DNA from 3 places in the Peribacillus sp. NPDC096622 genome. Region 3 is predicted to be linked to each of the others. Evidence: riboswitches for the same ligand, from Rfam matches in the RefSeq annotation. Region 3 holds a riboswitch; each other region holds the start of a gene.
What was found. Region 3 has a riboswitch for lysine ahead of dapA (4-hydroxy-tetrahydrodipicolinate synthase). Riboswitches for the same ligand answer to the same signal wherever they lie in the genome.

Region 1 (8,159 bases), on a different contig from region 3:
CCATTATGTTCATCGTGTACACCTCATTTTAATAAAAGGCCGGACTTTGTGTCTGATAGTATCGCTAAGCGGCCTCCATATGTTGCCTGTAAGTATTCGGGAATGAACACTTCCTCTGTCGGACCTATTTTCATCACCTTCTTATTCAATAACATCGTCCAGTCGAAATATTCCTTCACGGTGGATAGGTCATGGTGCACAACCAGAACGGTTTTGCCTTTTTCCTTCAATTCCATCAGCAATTGTATGATCGCTTTCTCTGTTGCGGCATCCACCCCTACGAACGGTTCATCCATAAAATAAATATCCGCTTCCTGTGCCAATGCACGAGCCAGGAATATCCGTTGCTGCTGTCCACCTGATAGCTGGCTGATCTGGCGGTTAGCGTATTCAGCCATCCCCACCTTTTCCAGGCACTCCATCCCCTTCTGCCTTTCTGACTTCCCTGGTCGCCTCAGCCATCCGAGATGACCATATCTGCCCATCATCACGACATCAAGTGCATTGGTCGGAAAATCCCAATCCACTGACTCCCGCTGTGGTACATAGCCGATACTCTTCCTCATCGTTTTATAAGTAGAGCCCTTTATTGTGATTTGCCCCGATATTTTTGGGATCAATTCGAGTATTCCCTTTATCAAAGTGGACTTCCCTGCTCCATTTGGGCCTATGATACCGATTAAATTCCCTTCCGGCACCTCAAACGAGACATCTTCGACAACCGGTTTCTTATGATAAGCAATCGTTAAATTCTCGACCTTCAAAGCTGCTTGATTCATAGTTTCCCCCCCTTATTTCAAAGCACGGACGATGGTGTCGGTATTATGACGGACCATTCCGATATATGTTCCTTCTTCCGTCCCTCTTTCACCCATGGCATCCGAGAACAATTCACCGCCGATTTCCACTTTGTGGCCCTGCTTACCTGCTCCTTGGATGACAGCCTCGATAGCCTTCCTCGGTACACTTGACTCAATGAAAATCGCTTTTATTTTGTTCTCCACAAGATAATTCCGCATATCCGTCACATCTTTTGATCCATATTCCGATAATGTATTGATCCCTTGGAGCCCTCTTACGTCCAGGCCATATGACTGCCCGTAGTATCCAAAAGCATCATGTGCTGTAACGAGCACCCGCTGGTCTTCTGGCACTTTATTAATTTCCTCCTGGACATATTTATCAAGTTCCTCCAATTGCAGAACATACTCCTCATAATTTTCACGATACTCTGCTTCATTGTCCGGGTCCTTGGCAATCAATTCTTTCTTAACTGCCTCCGCCGCAACGATCCAAAGCTTTACATCAAACCATACGTGGGGATCATGCTCCGCTGCACTCACTTTGCGAAGTTGGTTCTCCTTAAAGTCTTCCGTTACGGCAATCGTCGGTTTATCCTTGCTCATCATTTCAAATATATCCGCCATTTTCCCTTCAAGATGCAATCCGTTGTAAAAAATCATATCAGCCGAATCCAGTGTCTTCACATCACCCTGCGTCGCTTTATATAGATGGGGGTCGACTCCCGGTCCCATTAAACTTGTGACCTCGACATTTTTACCGCCGATATTCTCAACCAAATCCCCAATCATTCCCGTTGTTGTAACGACATTCAGCTTGCCATTACCCCTTTCGGCCGTTTCATTGCCGCACCCCGTTAAAATCAGCAATGCAGCAAGCACGCCTCCAATAGATTTTAGAAAACCCATCCATATTCCCTCCCTTTTTCATCTTTCTAAAATAGTTTGCCATGCGCAAAACTAAGTGTAAATTTTTTTACATTGTCGTAAATGCTAAAAAGTTTCCTCTACACAACTTATTTTATACTATACACAAATATACAAAAAAAGTGCAACTATTTTTAAACATTTCAAAAAGGCGGATGACTAATACACACAGCAAAAACTGTCAGGAAGCTCCACTAGGGAGCTCCCTGACAGTCAGTCATTCCGAATGATGAAGTTATATTTATATTGTGGAGTTTTTATGGTGAATATAAACCTAGAAGAGCTATTTAGGGACGACGTGAAATTCACGAGTAAACACGGTTTCTACGCATAATGCCGCGGAATTCGGGCTTTGACACTTATTTTTCCTGTTTCAAGGAAATTGCCAAGTACGCAAATCCCAATTCGATTCCGCAAAGCACAAACAGGGTGATTAAAGTTTGAAACATCATGATTTCCTCCTCCTCTAAGACTTAAACAAATCTTAAAGGATGAAACCAATACCAGAACAAGACCTTATTTAAAGAAATCTTCAGCAGTCCCACACTGTTCCCTTGCCCTGAAATGGGTTTCATACTGTACAATATAAAAAAAGAAAAAACGGTGATACCATGACAAATATTAAAGAAATAGCTCAATGTGCTGGTGTATCTGTCTCAACAGTGTCTCGTGTATTGAATGATCATCCATATGTAAGCCCCGATAAAAGAAAGAGCGTCTTAGAAGCGATCGATCGTTTGAATTATACGAGAAACATCAACGCCATTCATCTTTCAAAAGGCAAAACCAATCTTATCGGCATCATCATCCCCTTCAACAATCACCCATATTACGGGGCAATCGTTAACGGAATCACTAAACAGGCAAATGCAATTGGCTGTCATATCGTCATCTTTCAAACAAATTATGATAGAGAGAAAGAGATTCAGGCTTTTAATATGCTGCAAATGAAGCAGCTCGATGGCATTATCGTTTGTTCAAGGATTTCGGAAATGAAAATCCTCTTGGATTATCAAAAATACGGACCGATTATTTTATGTGAAGATACAGCCCAAGCTGAATTCTCATCCATCAGCATTGATCATTATGCCGCTTTTTCCTGTGCCCTTGAGTACGTGATTGCTAAAGGATATAAGAAAATCGGATACAGCCTCGGCCGTAAAAAAAGCAGAAATAGTTCCCATCGTACAAAGGCCTTTAACGATATCATGAGTAAACATCAACTGATAAACAATAAAGAATGGCTATTTGAAGGCAGTTATCACATCAAAGACGGTGAACAATTGTTTCAGGAATGGAATTCGATGATGGATAAACCTGATGCCATCATCATCACGAATGATGACACGGCGGCGGGTTTCATTCTTACCGCTAAGAAATCGGGTATAAGGGTACCGGAAGATGTGGCCATTCTCGGCTTCAATAATGATAGCCTTGGTGAAATGCTCGACATCACGACCATCTCCTTACCGCTGGAATGGATTGGGAAAATGGCAGTGGACCTATTTGAGAATCCTGAAGAGGTCAAACATGTAAAACTGGACTACGCACTAATAAAAAGGAAAACCGTTTAGTCATTAGGATGCTTTATTTTAGTACTTGAATTCTTCCTTACTGCCATCACTCATTAACTAGGAAAAAATAACCACGTAAAATAATCATTGCGATATCCCAGAAGTTATTTTATAATTTTGATATAGTAAAGTTTACTCAATTACTAGCAATCTATTAGCGATTGCATGAATTTCATGAATATAATCGTCCGACGTCACCCACAAGCTGACGCCAACGATTTTAGAAAATTGAATACTTCCTCATTTACCGATGAGTTAGAGGCTGCAGCTTATAAAAGTAAAACGGACGAGATTCTGGAAAATTAAAGACTCCGTTTGAAAGGATAAGTTGCCGAAGTTAGGGTATATTCCATGTATATTCTTGCTGGCGGTGTAACCGAATAGGAACACCACTGTCACGTTTTTTCACAAAGCGTGGGGAGCTATCTTCGGAAGGATAAACGGGTTTATTATAAACAGCCGTCGATCTTTTTCGACTGCTGTTTTTTATTTTTCGTTCCCTTCCAATAAAAAGGAGTGTAACATCAATTGTCAAATTCACAATCAGCATCAAGCCCTACTGAACTGAAAAGGAGCCTGAAAGCGCGTCATTTAATGATGATTTCATTAGGTGGAACGATTGGAACAGGTTTATTTTTAGCAAGTGGCGGTGCCATTCATTCAGCCGGTCCCGGCGGTGCCTTGGTGGCATACGCGATCATCGGCATCATGGTTTATTACTTAATGACAAGTCTTGCAGAAATGGCAGCGTTCATGCCAGTGGCCGGTTCGTTCCGTGTCTATGCATCCAAATTCGTCGATCCGTCTTTCGGTTTTGCGATTGGCTGGAACTACTGGTATAACTGGGCAATCACCATTGCCGCTGAATTGGCAGCCGTTGTCTTAATTATGAAGTTCTGGTTCCCTGATAGCCCTTCAATTATCTGGAGTGCCATTGCGTTAATCACTATGTTTCTTATCAATTACATGTCAGTTAAAGGTTTCGGGGAAACAGAATTCTGGTTTGCCATGATCAAGGTCGTGACAGTCGTCATTTTCTTGATCACGGGTGTTCTGATCATTCTCGGAATCATGGGTGGGAAAGACCCAATTGGTTTTTCCAATTTCACAATGGGCGAAGGTCCCTTTAACGGAGGGTTCTTCACGATTCTAGGTGTATTCATGGCTGCCGGCTTTTCATTCCAAGGTACTGAATTGCTTGGAGTGACCGCTGGTGAAAGTGAGGATCCAGAAAAAAATATCCCAAAAGCGATCAAATCCGTTTTCTGGCGTATCATCTTATTCTATATCTTAGCCATTTTTGTAATTGGCATGATCATTCCGTTTACCGATTCACGTTTATTGAGTGAAGATGTTGCCGTAAGTCCATTCACGCTTGTATTTGAACGGGCCGGCCTTGCATTTGCCGCATCCATCATGAACGCGATCATTTTATCATCCGTACTCTCTGCTGGTAACTCTGGCATGTACGCTTCAACCCGTATGCTATGGGACTTGGCACGTGATGGGAAAGCACCGAAGTTCTTAGGTAAGTTAGATAAAAGAGGAGTACCCGTGAATGCACTTATCGTGACTTCTTTAGTTGGCTGCGTTGCATTCTTAGCTTCGTTTTTCGGTGATGGCGTCGTTTATATCTGGTTATTGAACGCTTCAGGCATGGCAGGATTCGTCACCTGGGTAGGGATTGCAATTGCCCATTATCGGTTCCGCAAAGCTTACGCTGCTCAAGGCCTTGATATGAATGCTTTACCATTCCGGGCAAAAGGCTTCCCATTCGGGCCTATATTCGCACTTGTCCTTTGTATTATCATTATCATCGGACAAGGCTATCAAGCTTTCAGCAGCGATGGGATCGATTGGAATTCAATGTTCGTTTCCTACATTGGCTTGATTCTATTTTTCGTCCTATGGTTCGGCTATAAAATTAAGCATAAAACGAAAATCATTCCGCTAGAGGAATGTGACCTTAAATCAAAATAATACGCAAAGGACCTGTTCTTCCCTAAATGGAGAAGGACAGGTCCTTTTTTCATTTCAAATGATAAACACGGCATTCATATGGTTGCAGGGGTTTGCTGGAGATTCCTTCTTCCTCCTGATCATAATTGCCGATCAGCTTTGTGGCAGCATATGCATGCAGCTCTTCAGGCAAAGTATAGGGAGCCTGCTCTTCTTTAAAGTTACATAGCACCAACAGCTTTTCTTCTTCCAACGATCTCGTGTAGGCAAATATTCGTTCATCATCCGGCAACAGCAGTTCAAAACGGCCATAAACGACGATTTCATGTTCCTTGCGTAATTGGATAAGCTTTTTATAAAAATGAAAAATGGAATTCGGATCATTGTAGGCCTTTTCTGCATTAATCTCGGGAAAATTGGGATTAACCTTAATCCAAGGAGTCCCTTTCGTGAATCCGGCGTTCCGGGAGTCATTCCACTGAATCGGTGTCCTCGCATTATCCCGGCTGCGGGCGTGGATGGCTGACATCATCCGCTCTTTTGACCAGCCATGAGAATTGACGAGTTCGTCATAAGAATTCAATGTTTCGATATCCCGGTATTCATCGATGCCCTCAAATGCAACATTGGTCATGCCAAGCTCTTCCCCTTGATATATATAAGGTGTACCTTGAAGCATATGAAGACAAGCGGCAAGCATCTTTGCGCTTTCAATACGATACTTTCCATCATTACCAAACCTTGAGACAACCCGGGGCTGATCATGGTTGTTCCAGTATAAACTGTTCCAGCCATCCCCCTCCAAACCAGTCTGCCACTTGGAGAGAATTCGCTTTAAATCGGTTAGCTTCCATTTATCGTTACTCCATTTCCCTTCTGGTCCCTTCCCCAAATCCATATGTTCGAATTGAAAGACCATATGTAGCTCACCACGATCTTTACCTGTGAACAATTGTGCTTCCTCCGGTGTGACGCCTGGCATCTCCCCAACCGTAATCACGTCATGTCCAGAAAGTGCCCGTTGATTGATTTCCTGCAAAAACTCATGTATGCGCGGGCCATTCAGGAAAAAGGGGCTTCCATCACCATACTGCTTCTCATGATGAACGGCTCCATCTGAATAGCTTTGATCTTTTGAAAGGAAGTTGATGACATCCATACGGAAGCCATCGACACCCTTATCCAGCCACCAAGTCATGATGCTGTAGATTTCTTCACGGAGCTTAGGGTTCTCCCAGTTTAAATCCGGTTGTTTCCTGCTGAATAAATGTAAATAATATTCATCGGTTCTTTCATCATATTGCCATGCTGAACCTTTAAAAATGGACTCCCAATTATTTGGCTCTTTCCCATTCCTGCCAGGTTTCCAAATATAATAATCACGTTTCGGATTATCTCTTGAGGATCGGGATTCCTCGAACCACGGATGTTCATCTGAAGAATGGTTGACCACGAGGTCCATCATGATTTTCATTCCACGCTCATGAACTGCCTTCAACAACCTATCGAAATCAGACATGGTCCCGAATTCAGTCATGATTGATTTATAATCACTGATATCGTACCCATTGTCATCATTGGGAGATTGATAAACCGGGGATAGCCATATCACGTTCACACCCAACTCTTGTAAATAATCGAGCTTCATCAAGATCCCGTTTATATCCCCTATCCCATCGCCATCACTATCCATAAAACTCCTTGGATACACTTGATACACAACTGCCTCTTTCCACCATGCTTTGTCCATGCTTTTCCCCCTCTTTAGCCGCATTGACACAATCATTACACCAATACCCTATTATAAAGGGGGAAACTCCAGAATATTCTATTTTTATTCAGCTATTCCCGTTTGAATCATTTCAATATCCAGATCGACCTCGATTGGAATATCGGGATATGCCTCCTCCCAATGTTTTTGATCGAAATTTCTTGTTTTACTTTTAGCATGATCACCGAGTGCAATCGGATCTATATTGTTCTCCTGAAACATGGTTACCATCTCATTTAATTTTTTACCAATGACATGCTCGGCCCTGGCCTCTATTTTATTCAGGTCGACCGCTTTGCCCAAGTCATAGCCCTGAACCTCTAGCAGACTCGCTTTTAATTTCACATCAATCCTGATCTTGGGGTCTTGATTGGCATTCGAAATATGATAATGGACACGTGACTCCACGTTATTGATATCGGTAAAGTCATTTTCCTTCCACTTAATCTCATAACTCCCAAGCTTAAAGTTTTCACTAAGGACTTTATATAAAAAGCCGTCTTCATAAGGGATATATTTACCTATATAACGATCCTTTTTAAACAAAGCGATCCCTCTTACCCGTATTTGGTCTCCTGCTGTTTCCAATAAGGGCAAGACCGGATCGATTCCTTTACCATGGCACGCATATAAATACCTGTGAAGATCTACATCAGGCAAATTGGTCCTTATATTCTGTTCGATCAGCTCTTTCACTTGAACCCCTGGAGTTTTAATCAACTTTGGCTCCATTTTAACTACATCCTCCGCTTTGCCATGAACGACCGCTAAATACAAATCCCTTCCCACCATTGGGTCACGCCTATATGTATCGACATAATCATTCAACCCCTTACTTGCCAATCCTTCACCATATAGAATGACTGTCAGTCTCCCGCCGACAATCGGGTATGGTGTTTTTGCATTTTCTTGCTGGCGGGCCGCCTTTATATCATGGGAGTTCGCTTCATATACTTCTTTACCCAGATCTGCTTCCTCCCCAGGCTGAGGAACGCTGACAACGACCGTACCTTTGATTTTTTTGCCTTCGGCATCATCATAACCTACGACTTCAGCAATTAATATATCTTCCAATATTTGCTTTTCCACGCCGCACGCCGCCACCAAAAAGCTCGCTAATGTTATCAA
Region 2 (8,159 bases), on a different contig from region 3:
GCATGAATCAACAAATAAAGAATAAACTTGCCCTTCTTCCCGATCAACCTGGTTGTTATTTAATGAAAGATCGTCAGGGAACGATCATATATGTAGGCAAAGCGAAGGTGTTGAAAAATCGTGTCCGTTCTTATTTTACGGGATCTCATGATGGGAAAACATTTCGGCTCGTGAATGAGATTGAGGATTTCGAATACATCGTCACCTCTTCCAATATCGAGGCTCTTATTTTAGAGTTGAACTTAATCAAAAAACATGACCCAAAATATAATGTCATGCTAAAGGATGATAAGACGTATCCTTTCATCAAGCTGACTGCGGAACGCCACCCGCGTCTCATCATTACGCGAAAAGTCAAAAAAGACAAAGGGAAATATTTCGGTCCTTATCCGAATGCATTTGCAGCCAACGAAACGAAAAAATTGCTCGACCGCATCTATCCCTTAAGGAAATGCAATACTTTACCTGATCGCGTTTGTCTCTACTATCACCTAGGCCAGTGCCTGGCCCCATGTGTATATGATGTAGAGGAACGGGAATATAAAAAAATGGTCGATGATATCAACCGGTTCTTGAACGGCGGGCATACTGAAATAAAAAAAGAACTGACTGAAAAAATGCTAGAGGCATCGGAAGAGCTCGATTTCGAGAGGGCCAAGGAGTTCCGTGACAAGATTGCCCACATCGATATTACGATGGAGAAGCAGAAAATGATGACGACCGATTTCATCGACAGGGATGTATTTGGCTTTGCCTATGATAAAGGCTGGATGTGCGTTCAGGTATTTTTTGTCCGTCAGGGTAAATTGATAGAAAGGGATGTTTCACTTTTTCCGGTCTACGATGAACCCGAACAGGAACTTCTTACATTCCTCGGTCAGTTTTATGAGATTACGAACCACTTTAAACCAAAGGAAATCTTGCTGCCTGAATCAGTGGATGCCGAAATGGCCGAAGGGCTGCTTGGTGTCAAAACGATTCATCCGAAACGGGGAGCGAAAAAAGACATGCTTAAATTGGCGAATAAAAATGCCTCCATCGCCCTTCAGGAAAAATTCTCTTTGATTGAAAGAGATGAAGAAAGAACGATCAATGCGGTGGAAAACCTCGGGAAACAACTGGGTATCTACACCCCGCATCGAATTGAAGCTTTCGATAACTCCAATATCCAGGGAAGTGACCCCGTTTCCGCTTTAGTCGTGTTCATTGATGGGAAGCCGGAAAAAAGAGAGTACCGAAAATATAAAATCAAGACGGTCCAGGGACCTGATGATTATGAATCGATGCGTGAAGTAGTCAGAAGAAGATATTCACGAGTATTGAAAGAAGGGCTGCCGCTTCCGGATTTGATCATCATTGATGGCGGAAAGGGACATGTCGAAGCAGTGCGGGATATTCTCGAAAATGAATTGGGCCTTGATATTCCACTTTCAGGCCTCATTAAGGATGAAAAGCATAGGACCTCGCAATTGATGATCGGAAATCCGCTTGAACTCGTACCTCTTGATTCACGGAGCCAGGAATTTTACCTATTGCAAAGAATTCAGGATGAAGTGCACCGGTTCGCGATTACGTTTCATCGTCAGCTTCGCGGGAAAAATGCGGTTCACTCCCAGCTTGATGATATTCCAGGAGTCGGGGAGAAGCGAAGGAAGCAATTATTAAGGCATTTTGGATCATTGAAGAAAATCAAAGAGGCCACGGCCGAGGAAATCATGGAAGCTGGCATGCCAAAAGGGGTAGCCGAGGGAATCGTTAGAAAACTACAAGAATAATCTTGCTACCGATGAATCTCTATGCTATGATTAAAAGGAATTTTTAACTAGACAACTTAAAAGTGCTGATAGAGGTGCGGAATTCAAGAGTAAAAACCTGGAGAAGTATGAGCTTCCATGAAAGGTTTTGAAAGGGGACGACGCCGAAGGAAGACAAGACTCATACCTTGTTCTCCTGGTCCGACATTTAATAAATGGCGGATTGTCAGGGTTTATACCCTGGAGAGCTATCTCACTGTGTTTACAGTATTAGGGTATGTGACCACAGCAATGAGATATTTCTCATTGCTTTTTTTATTGCCTAAAAAGTAGAGAGGGTGCATGAGGATGGCATTAATCGTTCAAAAATTCGGCGGAACATCCGTCGGTAGCGTAGAAAAAATCAAAAAGGTTGCCAATCGGGTAATCGAGGAAGCGGAGAATGGAAATGAGGTTGTCGTCGTTGTTTCAGCTATGGGGAAAACAACGGACCAATTGGTTTCCATGGCCCGTGATATTTCCGGATCCCCTAGCAAGAGGGAAATGGATATGCTATTGACCACTGGGGAACAGGTAACGATTTCCCTGTTAACGATGGCATTGATTGAAGAAGGACATGAAGCCATTTCGTATACTGGCTGGCAGGCTGGCATGCAAACGGAATCCGTTCATGGGAATGCCCGGATTTTAAACATCGATGCCACGAGGATCCAAGCTCAGCTTCAGGAGAAGAAAATAGTGGTCGTAGCCGGTTTCCAGGGTAACGATGCAAATGGGGAAATCACTACCTTAGGGCGAGGCGGTTCCGATACGACGGCGGTTGCCATCGCTGCAGCGCTGAATGCGGATAGATGCGATATTTATACGGATGTAACGGGTGTTTTCACAACGGACCCACGCTACATAAAAGGCGCGCGAAAACTCCAATCCATTTCTTACGATGAAATGCTGGAACTTGCCAACCTGGGGGCGGGCGTCCTTCATCCAAGGGCTGTCGAATATGCAAAAAATTATCAAATTCCGCTTGAAGTCCGTTCAAGCATGGAGAGAGAATCAGGAACGATCATTGAGGAGGAAGCAACTATGGAAGAAAACTTAATTGTACGCGGCATTGCTTTTGAAGACAGCATTACGAGGGTCACTATATATGGTTTGCCCCAATCACTTGGTGCATTATCCACTATCTTCACGACACTTGCGAAAAACCGGATCAATGTGGACATCATCATTCAAAGCATGACTGCCGAGGATACGACCAATCTATCTTTTTCCACAAAAAGTGAAGATACGGAAGCGGCCTTGATTGTGCTGGAAAATAATAAAGAACACTTGGGATTCGACCGGGTCGAAACGGAGAGCGGGTTGGCCAAAGTGTCCATCGTCGGTTCTGGTATGGTATCCAATCCGGGAGTGGCTGCCGAGATGTTTGAAGTGATGGCCAATACAGGCATCCAAGTGAAAATGGTCAGCACATCGGAAATTAAAGTTTCGACTGTCATCAATGAAAAGGAAATGGTGAAGGCGGTTGAATCCCTTCATGAAGCATTTAAACTTGGTCAGCATGCAAATGTGCTAGCTTAAGTGTCATGAGTCCAATAAAAAACAGACTTCCGGTAAAAAGGGTAAGTCTGTTTTAAGGGCTCATTAGATTGGATCTCTGGGATCCCATTGGATGGTGAATATCACTTTTTTTGCGCGGCGTTTGATTTCTTCCGTTGATTCGCTGAGGAATTTCTTTTGCAGTGTAAACTGCTCGGCAAGGAAACCGGCTTCAAGCTGGAAGTGACAATCAGGGTGTAAATCCAGGCGGCGGCTGATTATTTCACCCGTCAGGGATAATTCCATTTCGTGTTTCGTATACTTCAAGATTTCCAGATTGCCCCACCCAGCGCTTTGGAAAAATTCAATCACTTCCTGATCGCCATTCAATGGGAATTTTCTTGCTAATTGTTTACCTGCCCAATAGAGGATTTGATTAGAGTCTTTTCCGAGAATATCGTTCAATAGAACTTCTCTGATTAATTCGTATCCGAAAGCTGGAACCAGGAATTCTTCAGTTTGAATTTCTTCAGTTTGAATCTCTTCTTCTATCGCAGCAGCAATATTTTTTTTCATAATTTATCGCCTCTTTCTGTAAATCTATTATAAACGTATTTCTTTTGCAAATTATACTGTTTTTTATTTATTTAAATAACAATTGGAAAAAAATGAGAAATTATACCGAGATATTAATAGGTAAATTAGAAATTTATTCAAAATATCACCTTGACAAACAAAAAATAGCCAATTTAATCCAAAAAAATCTATTCTGAAAAAGAGATTTCTTGTATCCGTTTTCTTGACGCACATAGAAGTCAGGAGTAAAATGGACATGTCACATAATTGTAAAGGAAGTATAGAGGATTTTTTTTTGACTCTATACTGTATTTTCACGCGGAGATAAAAGGTAGCCACCAGATTATCTTTGCATGATTTTTCACAAATTAAGGGGGGGCACTTAGTGGCAAAGAATCGTGAGTTTGGGAATCGCAGGCTTCATTCACTTCTAGGAGTAATTCCAATTGGTCTATTCCTAATTTTTCATTTATCGGTAAACTTTATGGCAACAAAAGGAGAAGAAACATTTAATGGGGCAGTTCATTTAATTGAGTTTACACCCGTGAAGATTTTGGTGGAATGGGTCGTCATCTATCTACCGCTCATTTTCCATGCTGTGTACGGAATTTATATTGCCTTTACAGCAAAAAACAATTTAGGCAGATTTAGTTTCTTCCGTAACTGGATGTTCATGCTGCAACGCTTAACTGGAATCATAACATTGATTTTCCTTGTTTGGCATATATGGGCAACTAGAATTCAAGCAGCTATGGGTGCTGAAGTTAACTTTGACATGATGGCGGATATTTTCTCTAGTCCATTCATGCTTGTGTTCTATATTGTTGGTGTTATCTCGGCAATCTTCCACTTTGCTAATGGATTATGGTCATTTGCTGTGAGCTGGGGTCTGACAGTTTCACCAAGATCGCAAAGAATCATGACTTACTTTACATTGATCGTTTTCGTTCTTCTTTCTTATATCGGAATCAGCGCAATTTTCGCTTTTGTATAAGAAGATAGAGTTCATTTATAAGTATTAGGAAAAACATAGCTTGGCTAATGGAAATAAGGGAGTGACAGAATTGGGTAAAGGTAAAATAGTTATCGTTGGTGGAGGTCTAGCTGGATTAATGGCTACGATCAAAGCAGCAGAGCTGGGACAACAGGTTGATTTATTTTCTTTAGTGCCTGTTAAACGCTCTCACTCAGTTTGTGCCCAAGGCGGAATCAACGGGGCAGTAAATACAAAAGGTGAAGGGGATTCTCCATATATCCACTTCGACGATACAGTTTATGGCGGAGATTTCTTGGCTAACCAACCGCCGGTTAAAGCGATGTGCGAAGCAGCACCATCGATCATCCATATGTTTGACCGTATGGGTGTAATGTTCAACCGTACTCCGGAAGGTCTTCTTGATTTCCGTCGTTTCGGTGGTACTCAACATAGCCGTACAGCATTCGCTGGTGCAACAACTGGTCAGCAATTACTTTACGCATTGGACGAGCAGGTTCGCCGTTATGAAGTGGAAGGCCTTGTAACGAAATATGAAGGCTGGGAATTCCTTGGAGCTGTCATCGATGATGAGCAAACAGCACGCGGTATCGTAGCTCAAAACCTGACTTCAATGGAAATCAAATCATTCCCTGGCGACGCAGTCATCATGGCAAGCGGCGGCCCTGGAATCATTTTCGGTAAATCAACCAACTCAATGATCAATACAGGATCAGCAGCTTCCATCGTGTATCAACAAGGTGTAAATTATGCAAATGGTGAGTTCATTCAAATTCACCCGACAGCAATCCCTGGCGATGACAAACTTCGTCTAATGAGTGAATCCGCTCGTGGTGAAGGTGGACGTATCTGGACATATAAAGACGGAAAACCTTGGTATTTCCTTGAAGAAAAATACCCTGCTTATGGTAATCTAGTACCTCGTGATATCGCGACTCGTGAAATTTTCGACGTATGCATGAACATGAAGCTTGGCATTAATGGTGAAAACATGGTTTACCTGGATCTATCACATAAAGATCCTAAATTACTTGATATTAAACTTGGCGGAATCATTGAAATCTACGAGAAATTCATGGGTGAAGATCCTCGTAAAGTTCCAATGAAAATTTTCCCTGCCGTTCACTATTCTATGGGCGGACTTTGGGTTGATTATGACCAAATGACTAACATCAAAGGTTTATTCGCTGCAGGTGAGTGTGATTACTCACAACATGGCGGTAACCGTCTTGGTGCTAACTCACTTCTTTCTGCAATCTATGGTGGTTCAGTCGCTGGACCGAATGCCGTTAAATATATTGAAGGCCTTGATAAAACTTCAGAATCCATTCCTTCTTCATTGTATGAAGGGTACGAAAAACAAGAACAAGAGAAATGGAATGAAGTCATGTCTCTTGATGGTAACGAAAATGCGTACGTCCTTCACAAAGAACTTGGTGAGTGGATGACACAGCATGTTACTGTAGTTCGTTACAATGACAAGCTGAAAGAAACGGATAACAAGATTCTTGAGCTGATGGAACGTTACAAGAAAATTAACATCAATGACACGGCAAAATGGAGTAACCAAGGGGCTGCATTCACTAGACAGCTGCAAAACATGATGCAATTGGCTCGTGTTATCACTATTGGTGCGTTAAACCGTGATGAAAGCCGCGGAGCACATTACAAACCTGATTTCCCAGAACGTAATGATGAGGAATTCATGAAAACTACTATGGCAACATTCAAAGGCTTGGATCAAGCACCTGAATTCCATTATGAAGATATTGATGTATCACTGATCGCACCGCGTAAACGTGACTACACTACGAAACACTAAAGAGGGGGAGCAAAAAAATGGTTGAAACTAAATCTGAGACTAAAACAGTCCGTTTTATAATCACTCGTCAAGATACACCGGATTCAGCTCCTTATGATGAGGAATTCGAATTAGCGTACCGTCCGAATATGAACGTAATTTCCGCTCTAATGGAAATTCGTCGTAATCCAGTAACTGTACAAGGAAAGCACACTACAGCAATCGCATGGGACATGAACTGTCTTGAAGAGGTGTGTGGTGCTTGTTCAATGGTTATCAATGGTAAACCAAGACAATCATGTACAGCTCTTATCGATCAATTGGAGCAGCCGGTTCGTCTAGCTCCAATGCGTACATTCCCTGTTGTTCGTGACCTGCAAGTCGATCGCAGCCGTATGTTCGACTCATTGAAAAAGGTAAAAGCATGGATTCCAATCGATGGAACGTACAATCTTGGACCAGGACCGCGTATGCCAGAAAAGAAACGTCAATGGGCTTACGAGTTATCTAAATGTATGACTTGCGGTGTTTGTTTGGAAGCTTGTCCGAACGTAAACAGCAATTCAGACTTCATGGGGCCACAACCATTATCACAAGTTCGTTTATTCAACGCACATCCAACTGGTGCAATGAACAAAGCTGAACGTTTAAATACGATCATGGGTGATGGGGGACTTGCAAACTGCGGTAACTCACAAAACTGTGTGCAGTCTTGCCCTAAAGGCATTCCGTTAACGACTTCGATTGCAGCGTTGAACCGTGATACTACGATCCAACAATTCCGTAACTTCTTCGGAAGCGATGAAGTTTAATAAAGAACATGAAAGAACCTATATCTTATGATATGGGTTCTTTTTTTTCTCTTTGTTTTGAACCTTGGGGTCCCATGGCAGTAAGAACGATTGATAACTAGGATCGAAGTGTAAATGGTTTGCGGCAATGGCTCCAGCAAAGGCTGAAGGATTTGATTAATGAAGTGAGCAATAAGCAATTTAAACGGTTTTAAGTATAAAATACTTTTCAATATCGTTGTTTTCTTATAAAATGAGTGAATAGTCATTCAATTCAGAAAGGGTGTGCCAAGATGGGCAAAATATCATATATCGATAATATAACGGAGTGGATCAATGATTTTTCTTTTAAACATGAGATTAAGGTCCGTTTTTCAGAAACTGATATGTTTGGGCACTTGAATAACACGATTCCTTTTACTTATTTTGAGGAAGCTCGGATTGAGTATTTCAACAGTATGGGGTTCATGAAGGAGTGGACCTCGGCTGAATGCGGTGAGATGCCGGTTGTTGCCAATTTACAGTGTGATTACCTTAAGCAGGTGTTTTTCAATGATCAATTGACGATCCATGTGAAAGCTGACCATATCGGAAATTCTTCAGTGGACATACATTATATGGGGACCAAACAAGATGGTTCAATTTGTTTAACGGGCAGGGGGACGATTGTGCAAGTTTCCAAGGCCACCGGGAAGCCGGTGCCT
Region 3 (8,159 bases):
TGATGCAACTAATACGTCTGGACTACCAACCAAACTGTGATTTTTCACTCTATTAACCATTATATGAAAATACATGTTTTTGTAAAGTATTGGTAATACATTCCCTTTAGGAGACCATTAGAATCTTTGGTTCATAAAATTATTTTTATTTCATTAATTTTAAAATTTGTTAGTTACTTGTAGATTTGAAACAAAGTTTGATCAAATTAATACAAAAAACCTTGATAAATAAATCTAAAGAGCATGTTTTGAAAAAAGATTAATCAAAACATGCCCTTATACTATTTAATTGGATTATTCTTTTATTAATTGATCATTTTTGTGTTCCTTAATGAACTAACGCACCTGTTAGTTCATTTAGAAAAGCTAACCTTATTCAAGAAATAGCACCCGATTGCGGAAGATCTTAATATAAAAATCAATATTTCACCACTATTTCTTCTTATACGAATGCACCCGTTACATCAATAAGAATTACTTACTTATTTACTTTTTAGGGTAATTTCAACTACTTCTGGTCGATTATTTATTCTAAGGGGAATTGGATTATTACCTAAACCTCTACTTACAACCATTATTGAGTTTTCTTTTTGAAACAAACCACCATCATATTCTGGGAAAAACCCCTCTGTTGAAATAATCCCTCCAATAAAAGGTAGACGTAACATTCCCCCGTGAGTATCACCAGAAAAGACTAAATCTGCTCCCCAATCAGCATATTCATCAAAATAAAAAGGTCTATGCGAAAGTAAAATATTTACTTCGTTTTCATTTGTTTCGCCTAACCGTTCTTCAATTTGAATTTCTCCTGACAAGTGTTCTTTTAGCCCATACAAGTTAATTATTGCATCCTGTTTTGTAATTGTTGTTTGTTCATCATTTACAACTGTAACACCAAGATTGCTTAGTTTTTCTTCGTATGCTTCTTTTGTGCCTTCTTTTTGATACTTGTTTCTATCTTCGTAATACAAACCTTCTTCGTGTTCACCTGTCACATAATAAATCGGATAGTTATTATTTAGATTTTCAAGTAACTTTATTAGAACTTCTCCGTTATTTGGTATGTCGTGAGAGTTATTTAACATATCACCAGTTATAACAATTATATCTGGCTCAATTTTATTGATTTTTTTAACCAACCTTTTGTTTCCTTCTCCAAATTCTTTATTGTGTAAATCTGATAACTGTACGACTTTAAACCCATCAAATTCCTCTGGCAAATCCTCTAAATGAACAGTTTCATTGGAGGCCGAAATCCAATTAAGTTGTAAAAGGTAATAAACTACTAAAATGATTAAAATTGTTAAGGTGATCACTAAAATTTTTCTACGTTTTTTAACCATTATTTCCTCCTGTAAAAACCAGTGTCTTACTTAAACTATACTGCCCCTTTAGTTCATTAAGCAAAAAGGGCACCAAATGGCAGCCCCGGATTCAGTTTAAGAATCATTTAATCTTTGCATATAACGTGGAACGTGGAACTCCTGTAGTTTTTACAATGTCCTTTACACTCATTCCGTTTGTTTCACGTTCATTATATAGCTTAATAGCACGTTTTAAAGTCTTTTCATCTTGCCCTGGTCTTCCCATATGTTTCCCTTGCCTCTTAGCTCTCTCCCGACCTTCTGTAGTTCTTTCTACAATAAGATCACGTTCAAATTGTGCGAATGAACCTAAAATATTAAAGAGCAGTGTTTGTAAGCTGTTTCCTTCGTTTGAACCATCAAACTTCATATCTTCTTTTACAAATCTTACATTAACTCCTTTTTCAGCTAGTTCATGAACGATCTTATTCAAGTCCATAATAGAACGAGCTAAACGATCTATTTTAGTTACAACTAATGTATCTCCTTCTCGTGCAAATTCAATAGCTTCATAAAGATGGGCTCTTTGTTTTGTACTTGTTCCTGTTACTTTTTCAACAAAAAGCTTTTTACACCCTTCACTTTCCAAAATTTCCTTTTGTGTTTCTAAATCTTGGCCAGTAGTTGAAACCCTCGCATAACCAATTAACAATATGTATCATCCTTTGTCTATAAGTCTTAAAACTTTTAGACAGTAAACAAGGATAAATTAACAAATAATATGTTAGATTTTAAAAGTGTCTTAAAGTTTTAAATTATAGACATTTAATTAAACATTTTAAGGTAGCTGGGTTTTAAAGTTGGATGTGCAAAATAGCACTCACTCAAAATTAGCGCAAATTACCCCGAAAATAACACTTTTTCATATACATTGCCCGAGGTTCTTCAAATAGCCAGTGATTATGAAGTTTCGAGTTAAACCTTTCTTTGATCATGCAGCCATGATTGAAAACCGTTGGAAAAGTGTTTTCCTTGACCAAAAGCCAGTTCACACATAGTAGAAATGATTACATAAAAACAAATTGTCCTTGCAACAGAATGGATTCCCTGTTATATTACAATCAATTAAATATTTTCTTACTTCAAAATTTTTTGAAGTGAGGATAGAGGAGCAAAGACCATTAGTACACATTTTGAGGAGAATGAGATCCTATGACTATTGTGGAAAGGGGAATTTGCCGAAGCGGAAAGAATCTCATGTTCTTGAAGCTGGTTCTGCTATTGAATAAATACAGAACTGTCATATAGGAAACTATATGGAGGGCTATCTTATGCGCGGAAACATTTTTTTGATAAATATTGTTTCTACTGCAGCAGCGAATCCTCGTTGTTGCTTTTTTGCGTTTACTCCTGAACGGCCCTAACCACCTCTGAATATTTTTAAAAATTATACAAAAGGGTGTGAAGTTATGAATTTTGGCCAAGTTTTAACCGCAATGGTTACCCCGTTTAATCATAATGATGAGGTTGATTTTAATGCTACGAGAGCTTTAGTAAACTATTTAATTGCTAATGGTTCTGATGGATTGGTAATAGCTGGTACAACTGGAGAGTCCCCTACATTAACTACAGAAGAGAAAGTAGATTTATTCAAAATTGTTGTAGAAGTTGTTGATGGAAGAGTTCCAGTCATAGCTGGAACCGGCTCAAATAACACGAAAGCTTCTATCAGCTTGACAAGGCAAGCTGAGGCCGCAGGAGTCGACGGAATCATGCTCGTTACCCCATACTATAACAAGCCGTCTCAAGAAGGATTATTTCAGCACTTTAGCGCTATTGCCCATTCAACATCATTACCGGTAATGCTTTATAATATTCCAGGTCGAAGTGTTGTAAACATGTCAGTAGAGACGATTGTTAGCCTCTCAAAAATCAACAATATCGTGGCAGTAAAAGAAGCAAGCGGTGACTTAGATGCCATGGCACAAATCATAAGCAAAACAACTAGTGATTTTACATTGTACAGCGGCGATGATGGGTTAACATTACCGGTTTTAGCCATCGGTGGAACAGGCATTGTTTCGGTTTCTTCACACATAATTGGTAATGAAATGCAAGAAATGATCAATAGCTTTAAAAATGGTGATGTCCATGCTGCCGCCGCTACACATCGTAAACTTCTTCCAATCATGAAAGCATTATTTGCTGCGCCAAGCCCAGCACCAGTAAAATCAGCATTAAATATGCGGGGGGTGAATGTTGGAGGTGTCCGCTTACCATTGGTCCCTCTAAACCATGAAGAAAAAAGAGCACTACAAATAGCTCTACAACCTTGTAACACAGAAGCAATATTATTAAATAAATAAACGAATGATTCATTAAACGAGTCTTTAATACCGATTTTCTATAAAATCAATAGTAAACTGGAGAAATTTGAAAAGCAGTGCATACTCCGAAAGAAGTGCACTGTTTTTTATCATTGTACGACTCAGGAGGAAGAATTTATACTATATATAAAGAATCAATAAGGAGAGAGCCTATGGGGGGTACACACAAACCAAACATTCTTGTATTTAGTCCTATTCAGACAGAGGTCGATGCTTATGCTGATCGTATCCGCAATAATGGGTTTACATCGGTGAAGGCAGCGAAAACTTTGGGGGAAGCAGAAAAATATTTACCAGGCACTGAAGTTATTTTGGGATGGAATTTCCCTACACAATTACTATGTAAACCAATTGCCTCATCTGTTCGCTGGTTTCAATCAATGGGAGCCGGAGTCAATGATTTGATTTCGGACAAATCGATACCTAAAAACATTACATTAACTCGAATTACTGACCAATTTGGTGCTTACATCTCGGAATATGTATTTTTGTTTCTCTTGGACATAGTGAAAGACGGTCCTCGGATGAAACAATCGCAACTGGAGCGGAGGTGGGATCCTTTCATTTCCGAAACCCTTAAGGGGAAAACAATCGGGATCGCTGGACTTGGATCGATTGGCGCTGAACTTGTACGTAAAGCTCGAGCATTTGATATGAATGTACATGGCTTAAGCTTTAGTGGAAAACAAGCAACACTAGTGGATCGCCACTTTACTCCAAATCAATGGGGTGAATTTGTAAAGGATCTGGATTATTTGGTCCTAACCCTTCCTTTAACGGATTCCACTTATCATATCATTAACCAAGACCTTCTTTTAGCGATGAAATCCACTGCTTCCCTTATCAACGTTGGCCGTGGAGCATTGATAGATGAAGGGGATTTAATATCTGTCATGCGAGCAGGACATCTTCAGGCAGCTGTCCTCGATGTATTTGAAACAGAACCGTTGCCAAAAGAACATGCCTTCTGGTCCATGCCGAATGTGTTTGTCACTTCTCATCTGTCAGGGCCAAGTACGGTTAACGAAGTGAGCAACTTTTTCATAGAAAATTTAAGGAGATTTTCAAGTGAACAACCATTAAATGGAATGGTAGATCGGAATCGAGGGTACTAAACCCTATTATAATTGATGTTATTTGCTTTCAATTGAGTATTTATTGAAACAGCCGCATTTTTCAACAGAGGAATGCGGCTTTCTAACTGAAAGTAAATAATATGATGATTTTTTAAGGATCATTGAAAGTGGATTTTCATTTGTTTAGCTTTATATTCCTCTTATAAATTAAAAAGCCCCCTCACTAGAGATAGGCTTTTTACGATGAAGTTACCGTATGGCGATAGTAACATACTCTCCTTATGCGTAATTAATTCAGGGAAAGTGGCTCTTCCCCCCTTCTTATCTGAAGAAATTACCCATGCTCTTTGGAATTTATAACAACCTTTTTTAATCCCTATAGTTCCATAATGCCGGCAGAGCGGATCACGCTTTTCTCTTCGAATCCAGAACGTCCAAATAGTGCTGATTGTACATAATGCCTAGGATGTTCCCAAAAGGATCAACCACGGAGGCAGTAATGAACCCCTGACCGCGAACTGTGGGTGCCTCGTGTTCTTTCGCTCCCATAGACAGCAGCTTCTCGAAAGTTGCTGTCACATCGTCGACGTGCCAGTACACGACAGCACCACCGGCCGCGCCGGTCGACGAACCACCGGGCGCGTAGCGGCTATCGATTAGGCCCAGCTCGTGCTGGTAGTCCCCGAGGCGAAACTCGGCATAACCTGGGCGTTCGAAGTATGGGTCGATACCCAGCAGCTCTGTGTACCACTTCTTTGCCGCCACTAGATCAGCCGCCCAAAAACTGACGGTGGTGAGTCCTCTTAATGTCTTTGTGTCACTCATAATCGATTTCCTCCTCAATGTTGAGTAAGTAACTATACTTCAATATTTAGGGTCGCCGGGTAATTTCCTAGGTTGCTGTTCTGGCTATTGTAAACGTCTAATGCTGACAACAGTATGTCAGTGAGATGAATATTTCATCAAAAGTGATTTGAACAATTATCCCTTTGATTAACTTCGATTCACTTACGACTAAACCCTTCTCTTATTCAAGAAAATGTCCCAATTGTTGAACAAAGATCAAGCGGCACCGTTGAACTATCCTGCCTCTAGCAATAAGAAAAAGCTGCCTTAAATGACAGCTCCGTTTCTTCACTAGCGCACAACAAGAGTTGGTGTATGTTCTCATTATATGTAATCGATGTCGAAATGAGGGGATAGTAATTCCATGCTTTGTAAATCCCATTCAAAGGTAAGTATGGCTGATTGTTTTGATTTATGAGTCAGGAGGGGTACACCATTTTTTATGATCATGCTTTCTGCATCCCAAAAACGGACAGTTTCGTCTTCGCCAGTACGATTACAGACTATTACGGGTAGTCCTGTTTCTAGTGACCTTTTTTCGCATTCTCCCTCCGGACCATGTAATCCGGAACCCCAGGAAGACGGTGCAATTAATATTTCAGGTGTTTTTAGAATTGTTATGTTAATTAGTAAGTGAAAAAGATAAAAAGAGCACTTCCTTGGATAAGGAAGCGCTTCCATGTTATATAAAGCTATTGGACTTTCATTATAGCATAATTCCACTTCAAATAACAGGAATTAATGTTTAATTTTAGTTTATTTTATTATATTTTGACATTAGAAAGCGACTTGGGTAGAAGTACTTTTCTCCGTTTGCGTTAATGAAGTCATAATTCAGTATCATCAAAAGACCGTCCAGCTTTTGTAAATCGGACGGTCTTACGGATAATAGAATGAAATGTTAATATCCTTCTTGAGGGAAAATGTTTATTTAGCTGCACCAGCTTTATTTATCACTTCCTTCGCTACCTGCAATGCGGATTCATAATCTGCGTGATTCGTGACTTCCGGTACATATTCCACATACTTAATGGTTCCTTCTTGATTTATTACAAATACTGCCCTGCATTCCAATCGTTGCTCTTTCATATACGTTCCATATGCAGTACCAAAAGACAAATCAAAGTGATCGGAGAGAATGGTTATAGCTTCGACATTACTTTCTTTACACCATCTTGCTTGAGCAAAGGGAAGGTCTGCGCTGATAGCCAAGACTGCTACATCATCACCCATTTTGCTTGCTTCTTCATTTAAGAGCCTTGTTTGTAAATCACATACACCAGTATCAAGCGAAGGAATAGTCGTGATGATGCATGTCTTATTTTTATAGTCTGTTAAATGTGCTTTACGGCGGTCATTTGTTAATAGTGTAAAGTCAGGGGCCTTATCCCCTACTTTTAGTTCAGGACCAATCAAGGTCACTGGATTACCGCCTAAAGTCACAACACCAGTACGCTCATGTGCCAAATTGAACCCTCCAACTCTCTTACTGATTTACTAGCTTCCTCGGTAGGTGCTATATCCTCCTGGAGCAACCAGCAGAGGAACATGATAATGTTCTTCATTGCTTCTAATACCAAAACGAAGTGGGACCTTATTTAAAAATGGCCTTATATAAGGATCATTCGCTCCATCATTGAAATATTCCCCAACATAAAAGACAAGCTCATACTCACCTGGTTTGAGATCATCCCCTTGAAGAAGCGGATCATCCACTCTCCCATCGTTGTTTGTACAGACCTCTTTAATGAAAGAATGGTCTCCCTGTTCTGCTATGGCCCAAAGTTCTATCTTCATCCCTTTTGCCGGCAGGCCTTTAGACAGGTCTAAAACATGTGTGGTCAGCTTACTGTCCATTATCGGGAAGCCCCTACAGTTGAATCAGCTGCCTTTTTTTGTTTAACGTCTTCTTGTGTAACGACAAAGCCTTGGAAGCCAAACGGAGGACGAGGTTCCTGATAAACACTTCCTTCTGAATTTGGAATCGTTTCTACAACCGTTTCCCATGTACGATTATTGGTTTTAAATTGAACATTCGCTAACTGAGGGAAACGTTCTAGAATCCTAATGCCAATATGATAAATGAGCTGCTGAATCGAACGGTTATTCAGTTCATGGAACACTGTGTTTGCAATATCACAAATTTGTTCTGCTGCTACATATTTTTCTGGATCCGCTCCAGTGCCATCCTCCCAGCGGCTATATTCCCAATCGAAATCCAAGTAGATAAATAGTGGACGATCCTGAGCTTCTGGCAGTGTGGTGTATTCATCTTGAATAAATCCATAAAAAGAGCTTCCTTTAACCTTGATTAAATGGACATCAACTATTCCACTTGAATGCTTAACGATTTTGCTTCCGGTAGGTGTCCTTTTCACTTCGATTGTAGTGGTAGCCCTTTCATTTCTGGAACATCGATAGACAACATCACTATTTTCATGCCCTTCCCCTTTTGGAACGAGTACATGATCGAAGGGAACTTCAGTTGCTGTCAGTTCCACTGCATCTATGTGGCTATACTTATCAAGGAAAACTTCACATATGAA

Region 1: linked by a shared signal. The riboswitch ahead of ACIQYG_RS05360 (amino acid permease) and the one ahead of dapA (4-hydroxy-tetrahydrodipicolinate synthase) in region 3 are both predicted to bind lysine.
Region 2: linked by a shared signal. The riboswitch ahead of ACIQYG_RS02015 (aspartate kinase) and the one ahead of dapA (4-hydroxy-tetrahydrodipicolinate synthase) in region 3 are both predicted to bind lysine.

What each region holds. Positions count from the first base shown of each region.
Region 1 covers NZ_JBIWES010000002.1:414,702-422,860, reverse strand. Annotated here, with positions in the region: gene ACIQYG_RS05380 (metal ABC transporter permease) at 1-13, opposite strand, end outside; gene ACIQYG_RS05375 (metal ABC transporter ATP-binding protein) at 24-779, opposite strand; gene ACIQYG_RS05370 (metal ABC transporter solute-binding protein, Zn/Mn family) at 792-1,709, opposite strand; gene ACIQYG_RS05365 (LacI family DNA-binding transcriptional regulator) at 2,339-3,301, shown strand; lysine riboswitch at 3,550-3,734, shown strand; gene ACIQYG_RS05360 (amino acid permease) at 3,830-5,281, shown strand; gene ACIQYG_RS05355 (glycoside hydrolase family 13 protein) at 5,331-7,010, opposite strand; gene ACIQYG_RS05350 (Ger(x)C family spore germination protein) at 7,095-8,159, opposite strand, start outside.
Region 2 covers NZ_JBIWES010000001.1:420,450-428,608, reverse strand. Annotated here, with positions in the region: gene uvrC (excinuclease ABC subunit UvrC) at 3-1,775, shown strand; lysine riboswitch at 1,837-2,013, shown strand; gene ACIQYG_RS02015 (aspartate kinase) at 2,103-3,335, shown strand; gene ACIQYG_RS02010 (YslB family protein) at 3,399-3,869, opposite strand; gene ACIQYG_RS02005 (succinate dehydrogenase cytochrome b558 subunit) at 4,255-4,863, shown strand; gene sdhA (succinate dehydrogenase flavoprotein subunit) at 4,934-6,685, shown strand; gene sdhB (succinate dehydrogenase iron-sulfur subunit) at 6,703-7,476, shown strand; gene ACIQYG_RS01990 (acyl-CoA thioesterase) at 7,749-8,159, shown strand, end outside.
Region 3 covers NZ_JBIWES010000027.1:653-8,811, forward strand. Annotated here, with positions in the region: gene ACIQYG_RS24940 (metallophosphoesterase) at 483-1,343, opposite strand; gene ACIQYG_RS24945 (recombinase family protein) at 1,447-2,019, opposite strand; lysine riboswitch at 2,461-2,639, shown strand; gene dapA (4-hydroxy-tetrahydrodipicolinate synthase) at 2,774-3,670, shown strand; gene ACIQYG_RS24955 (D-2-hydroxyacid dehydrogenase) at 3,844-4,806, shown strand; gene ACIQYG_RS24960 (VOC family protein) at 5,173-5,592, opposite strand; gene tpx (thiol peroxidase) at 6,541-7,080, opposite strand; gene uraH (hydroxyisourate hydrolase) at 7,111-7,470, opposite strand; gene pucL (factor-independent urate hydroxylase) at 7,470-8,159, opposite strand, start outside.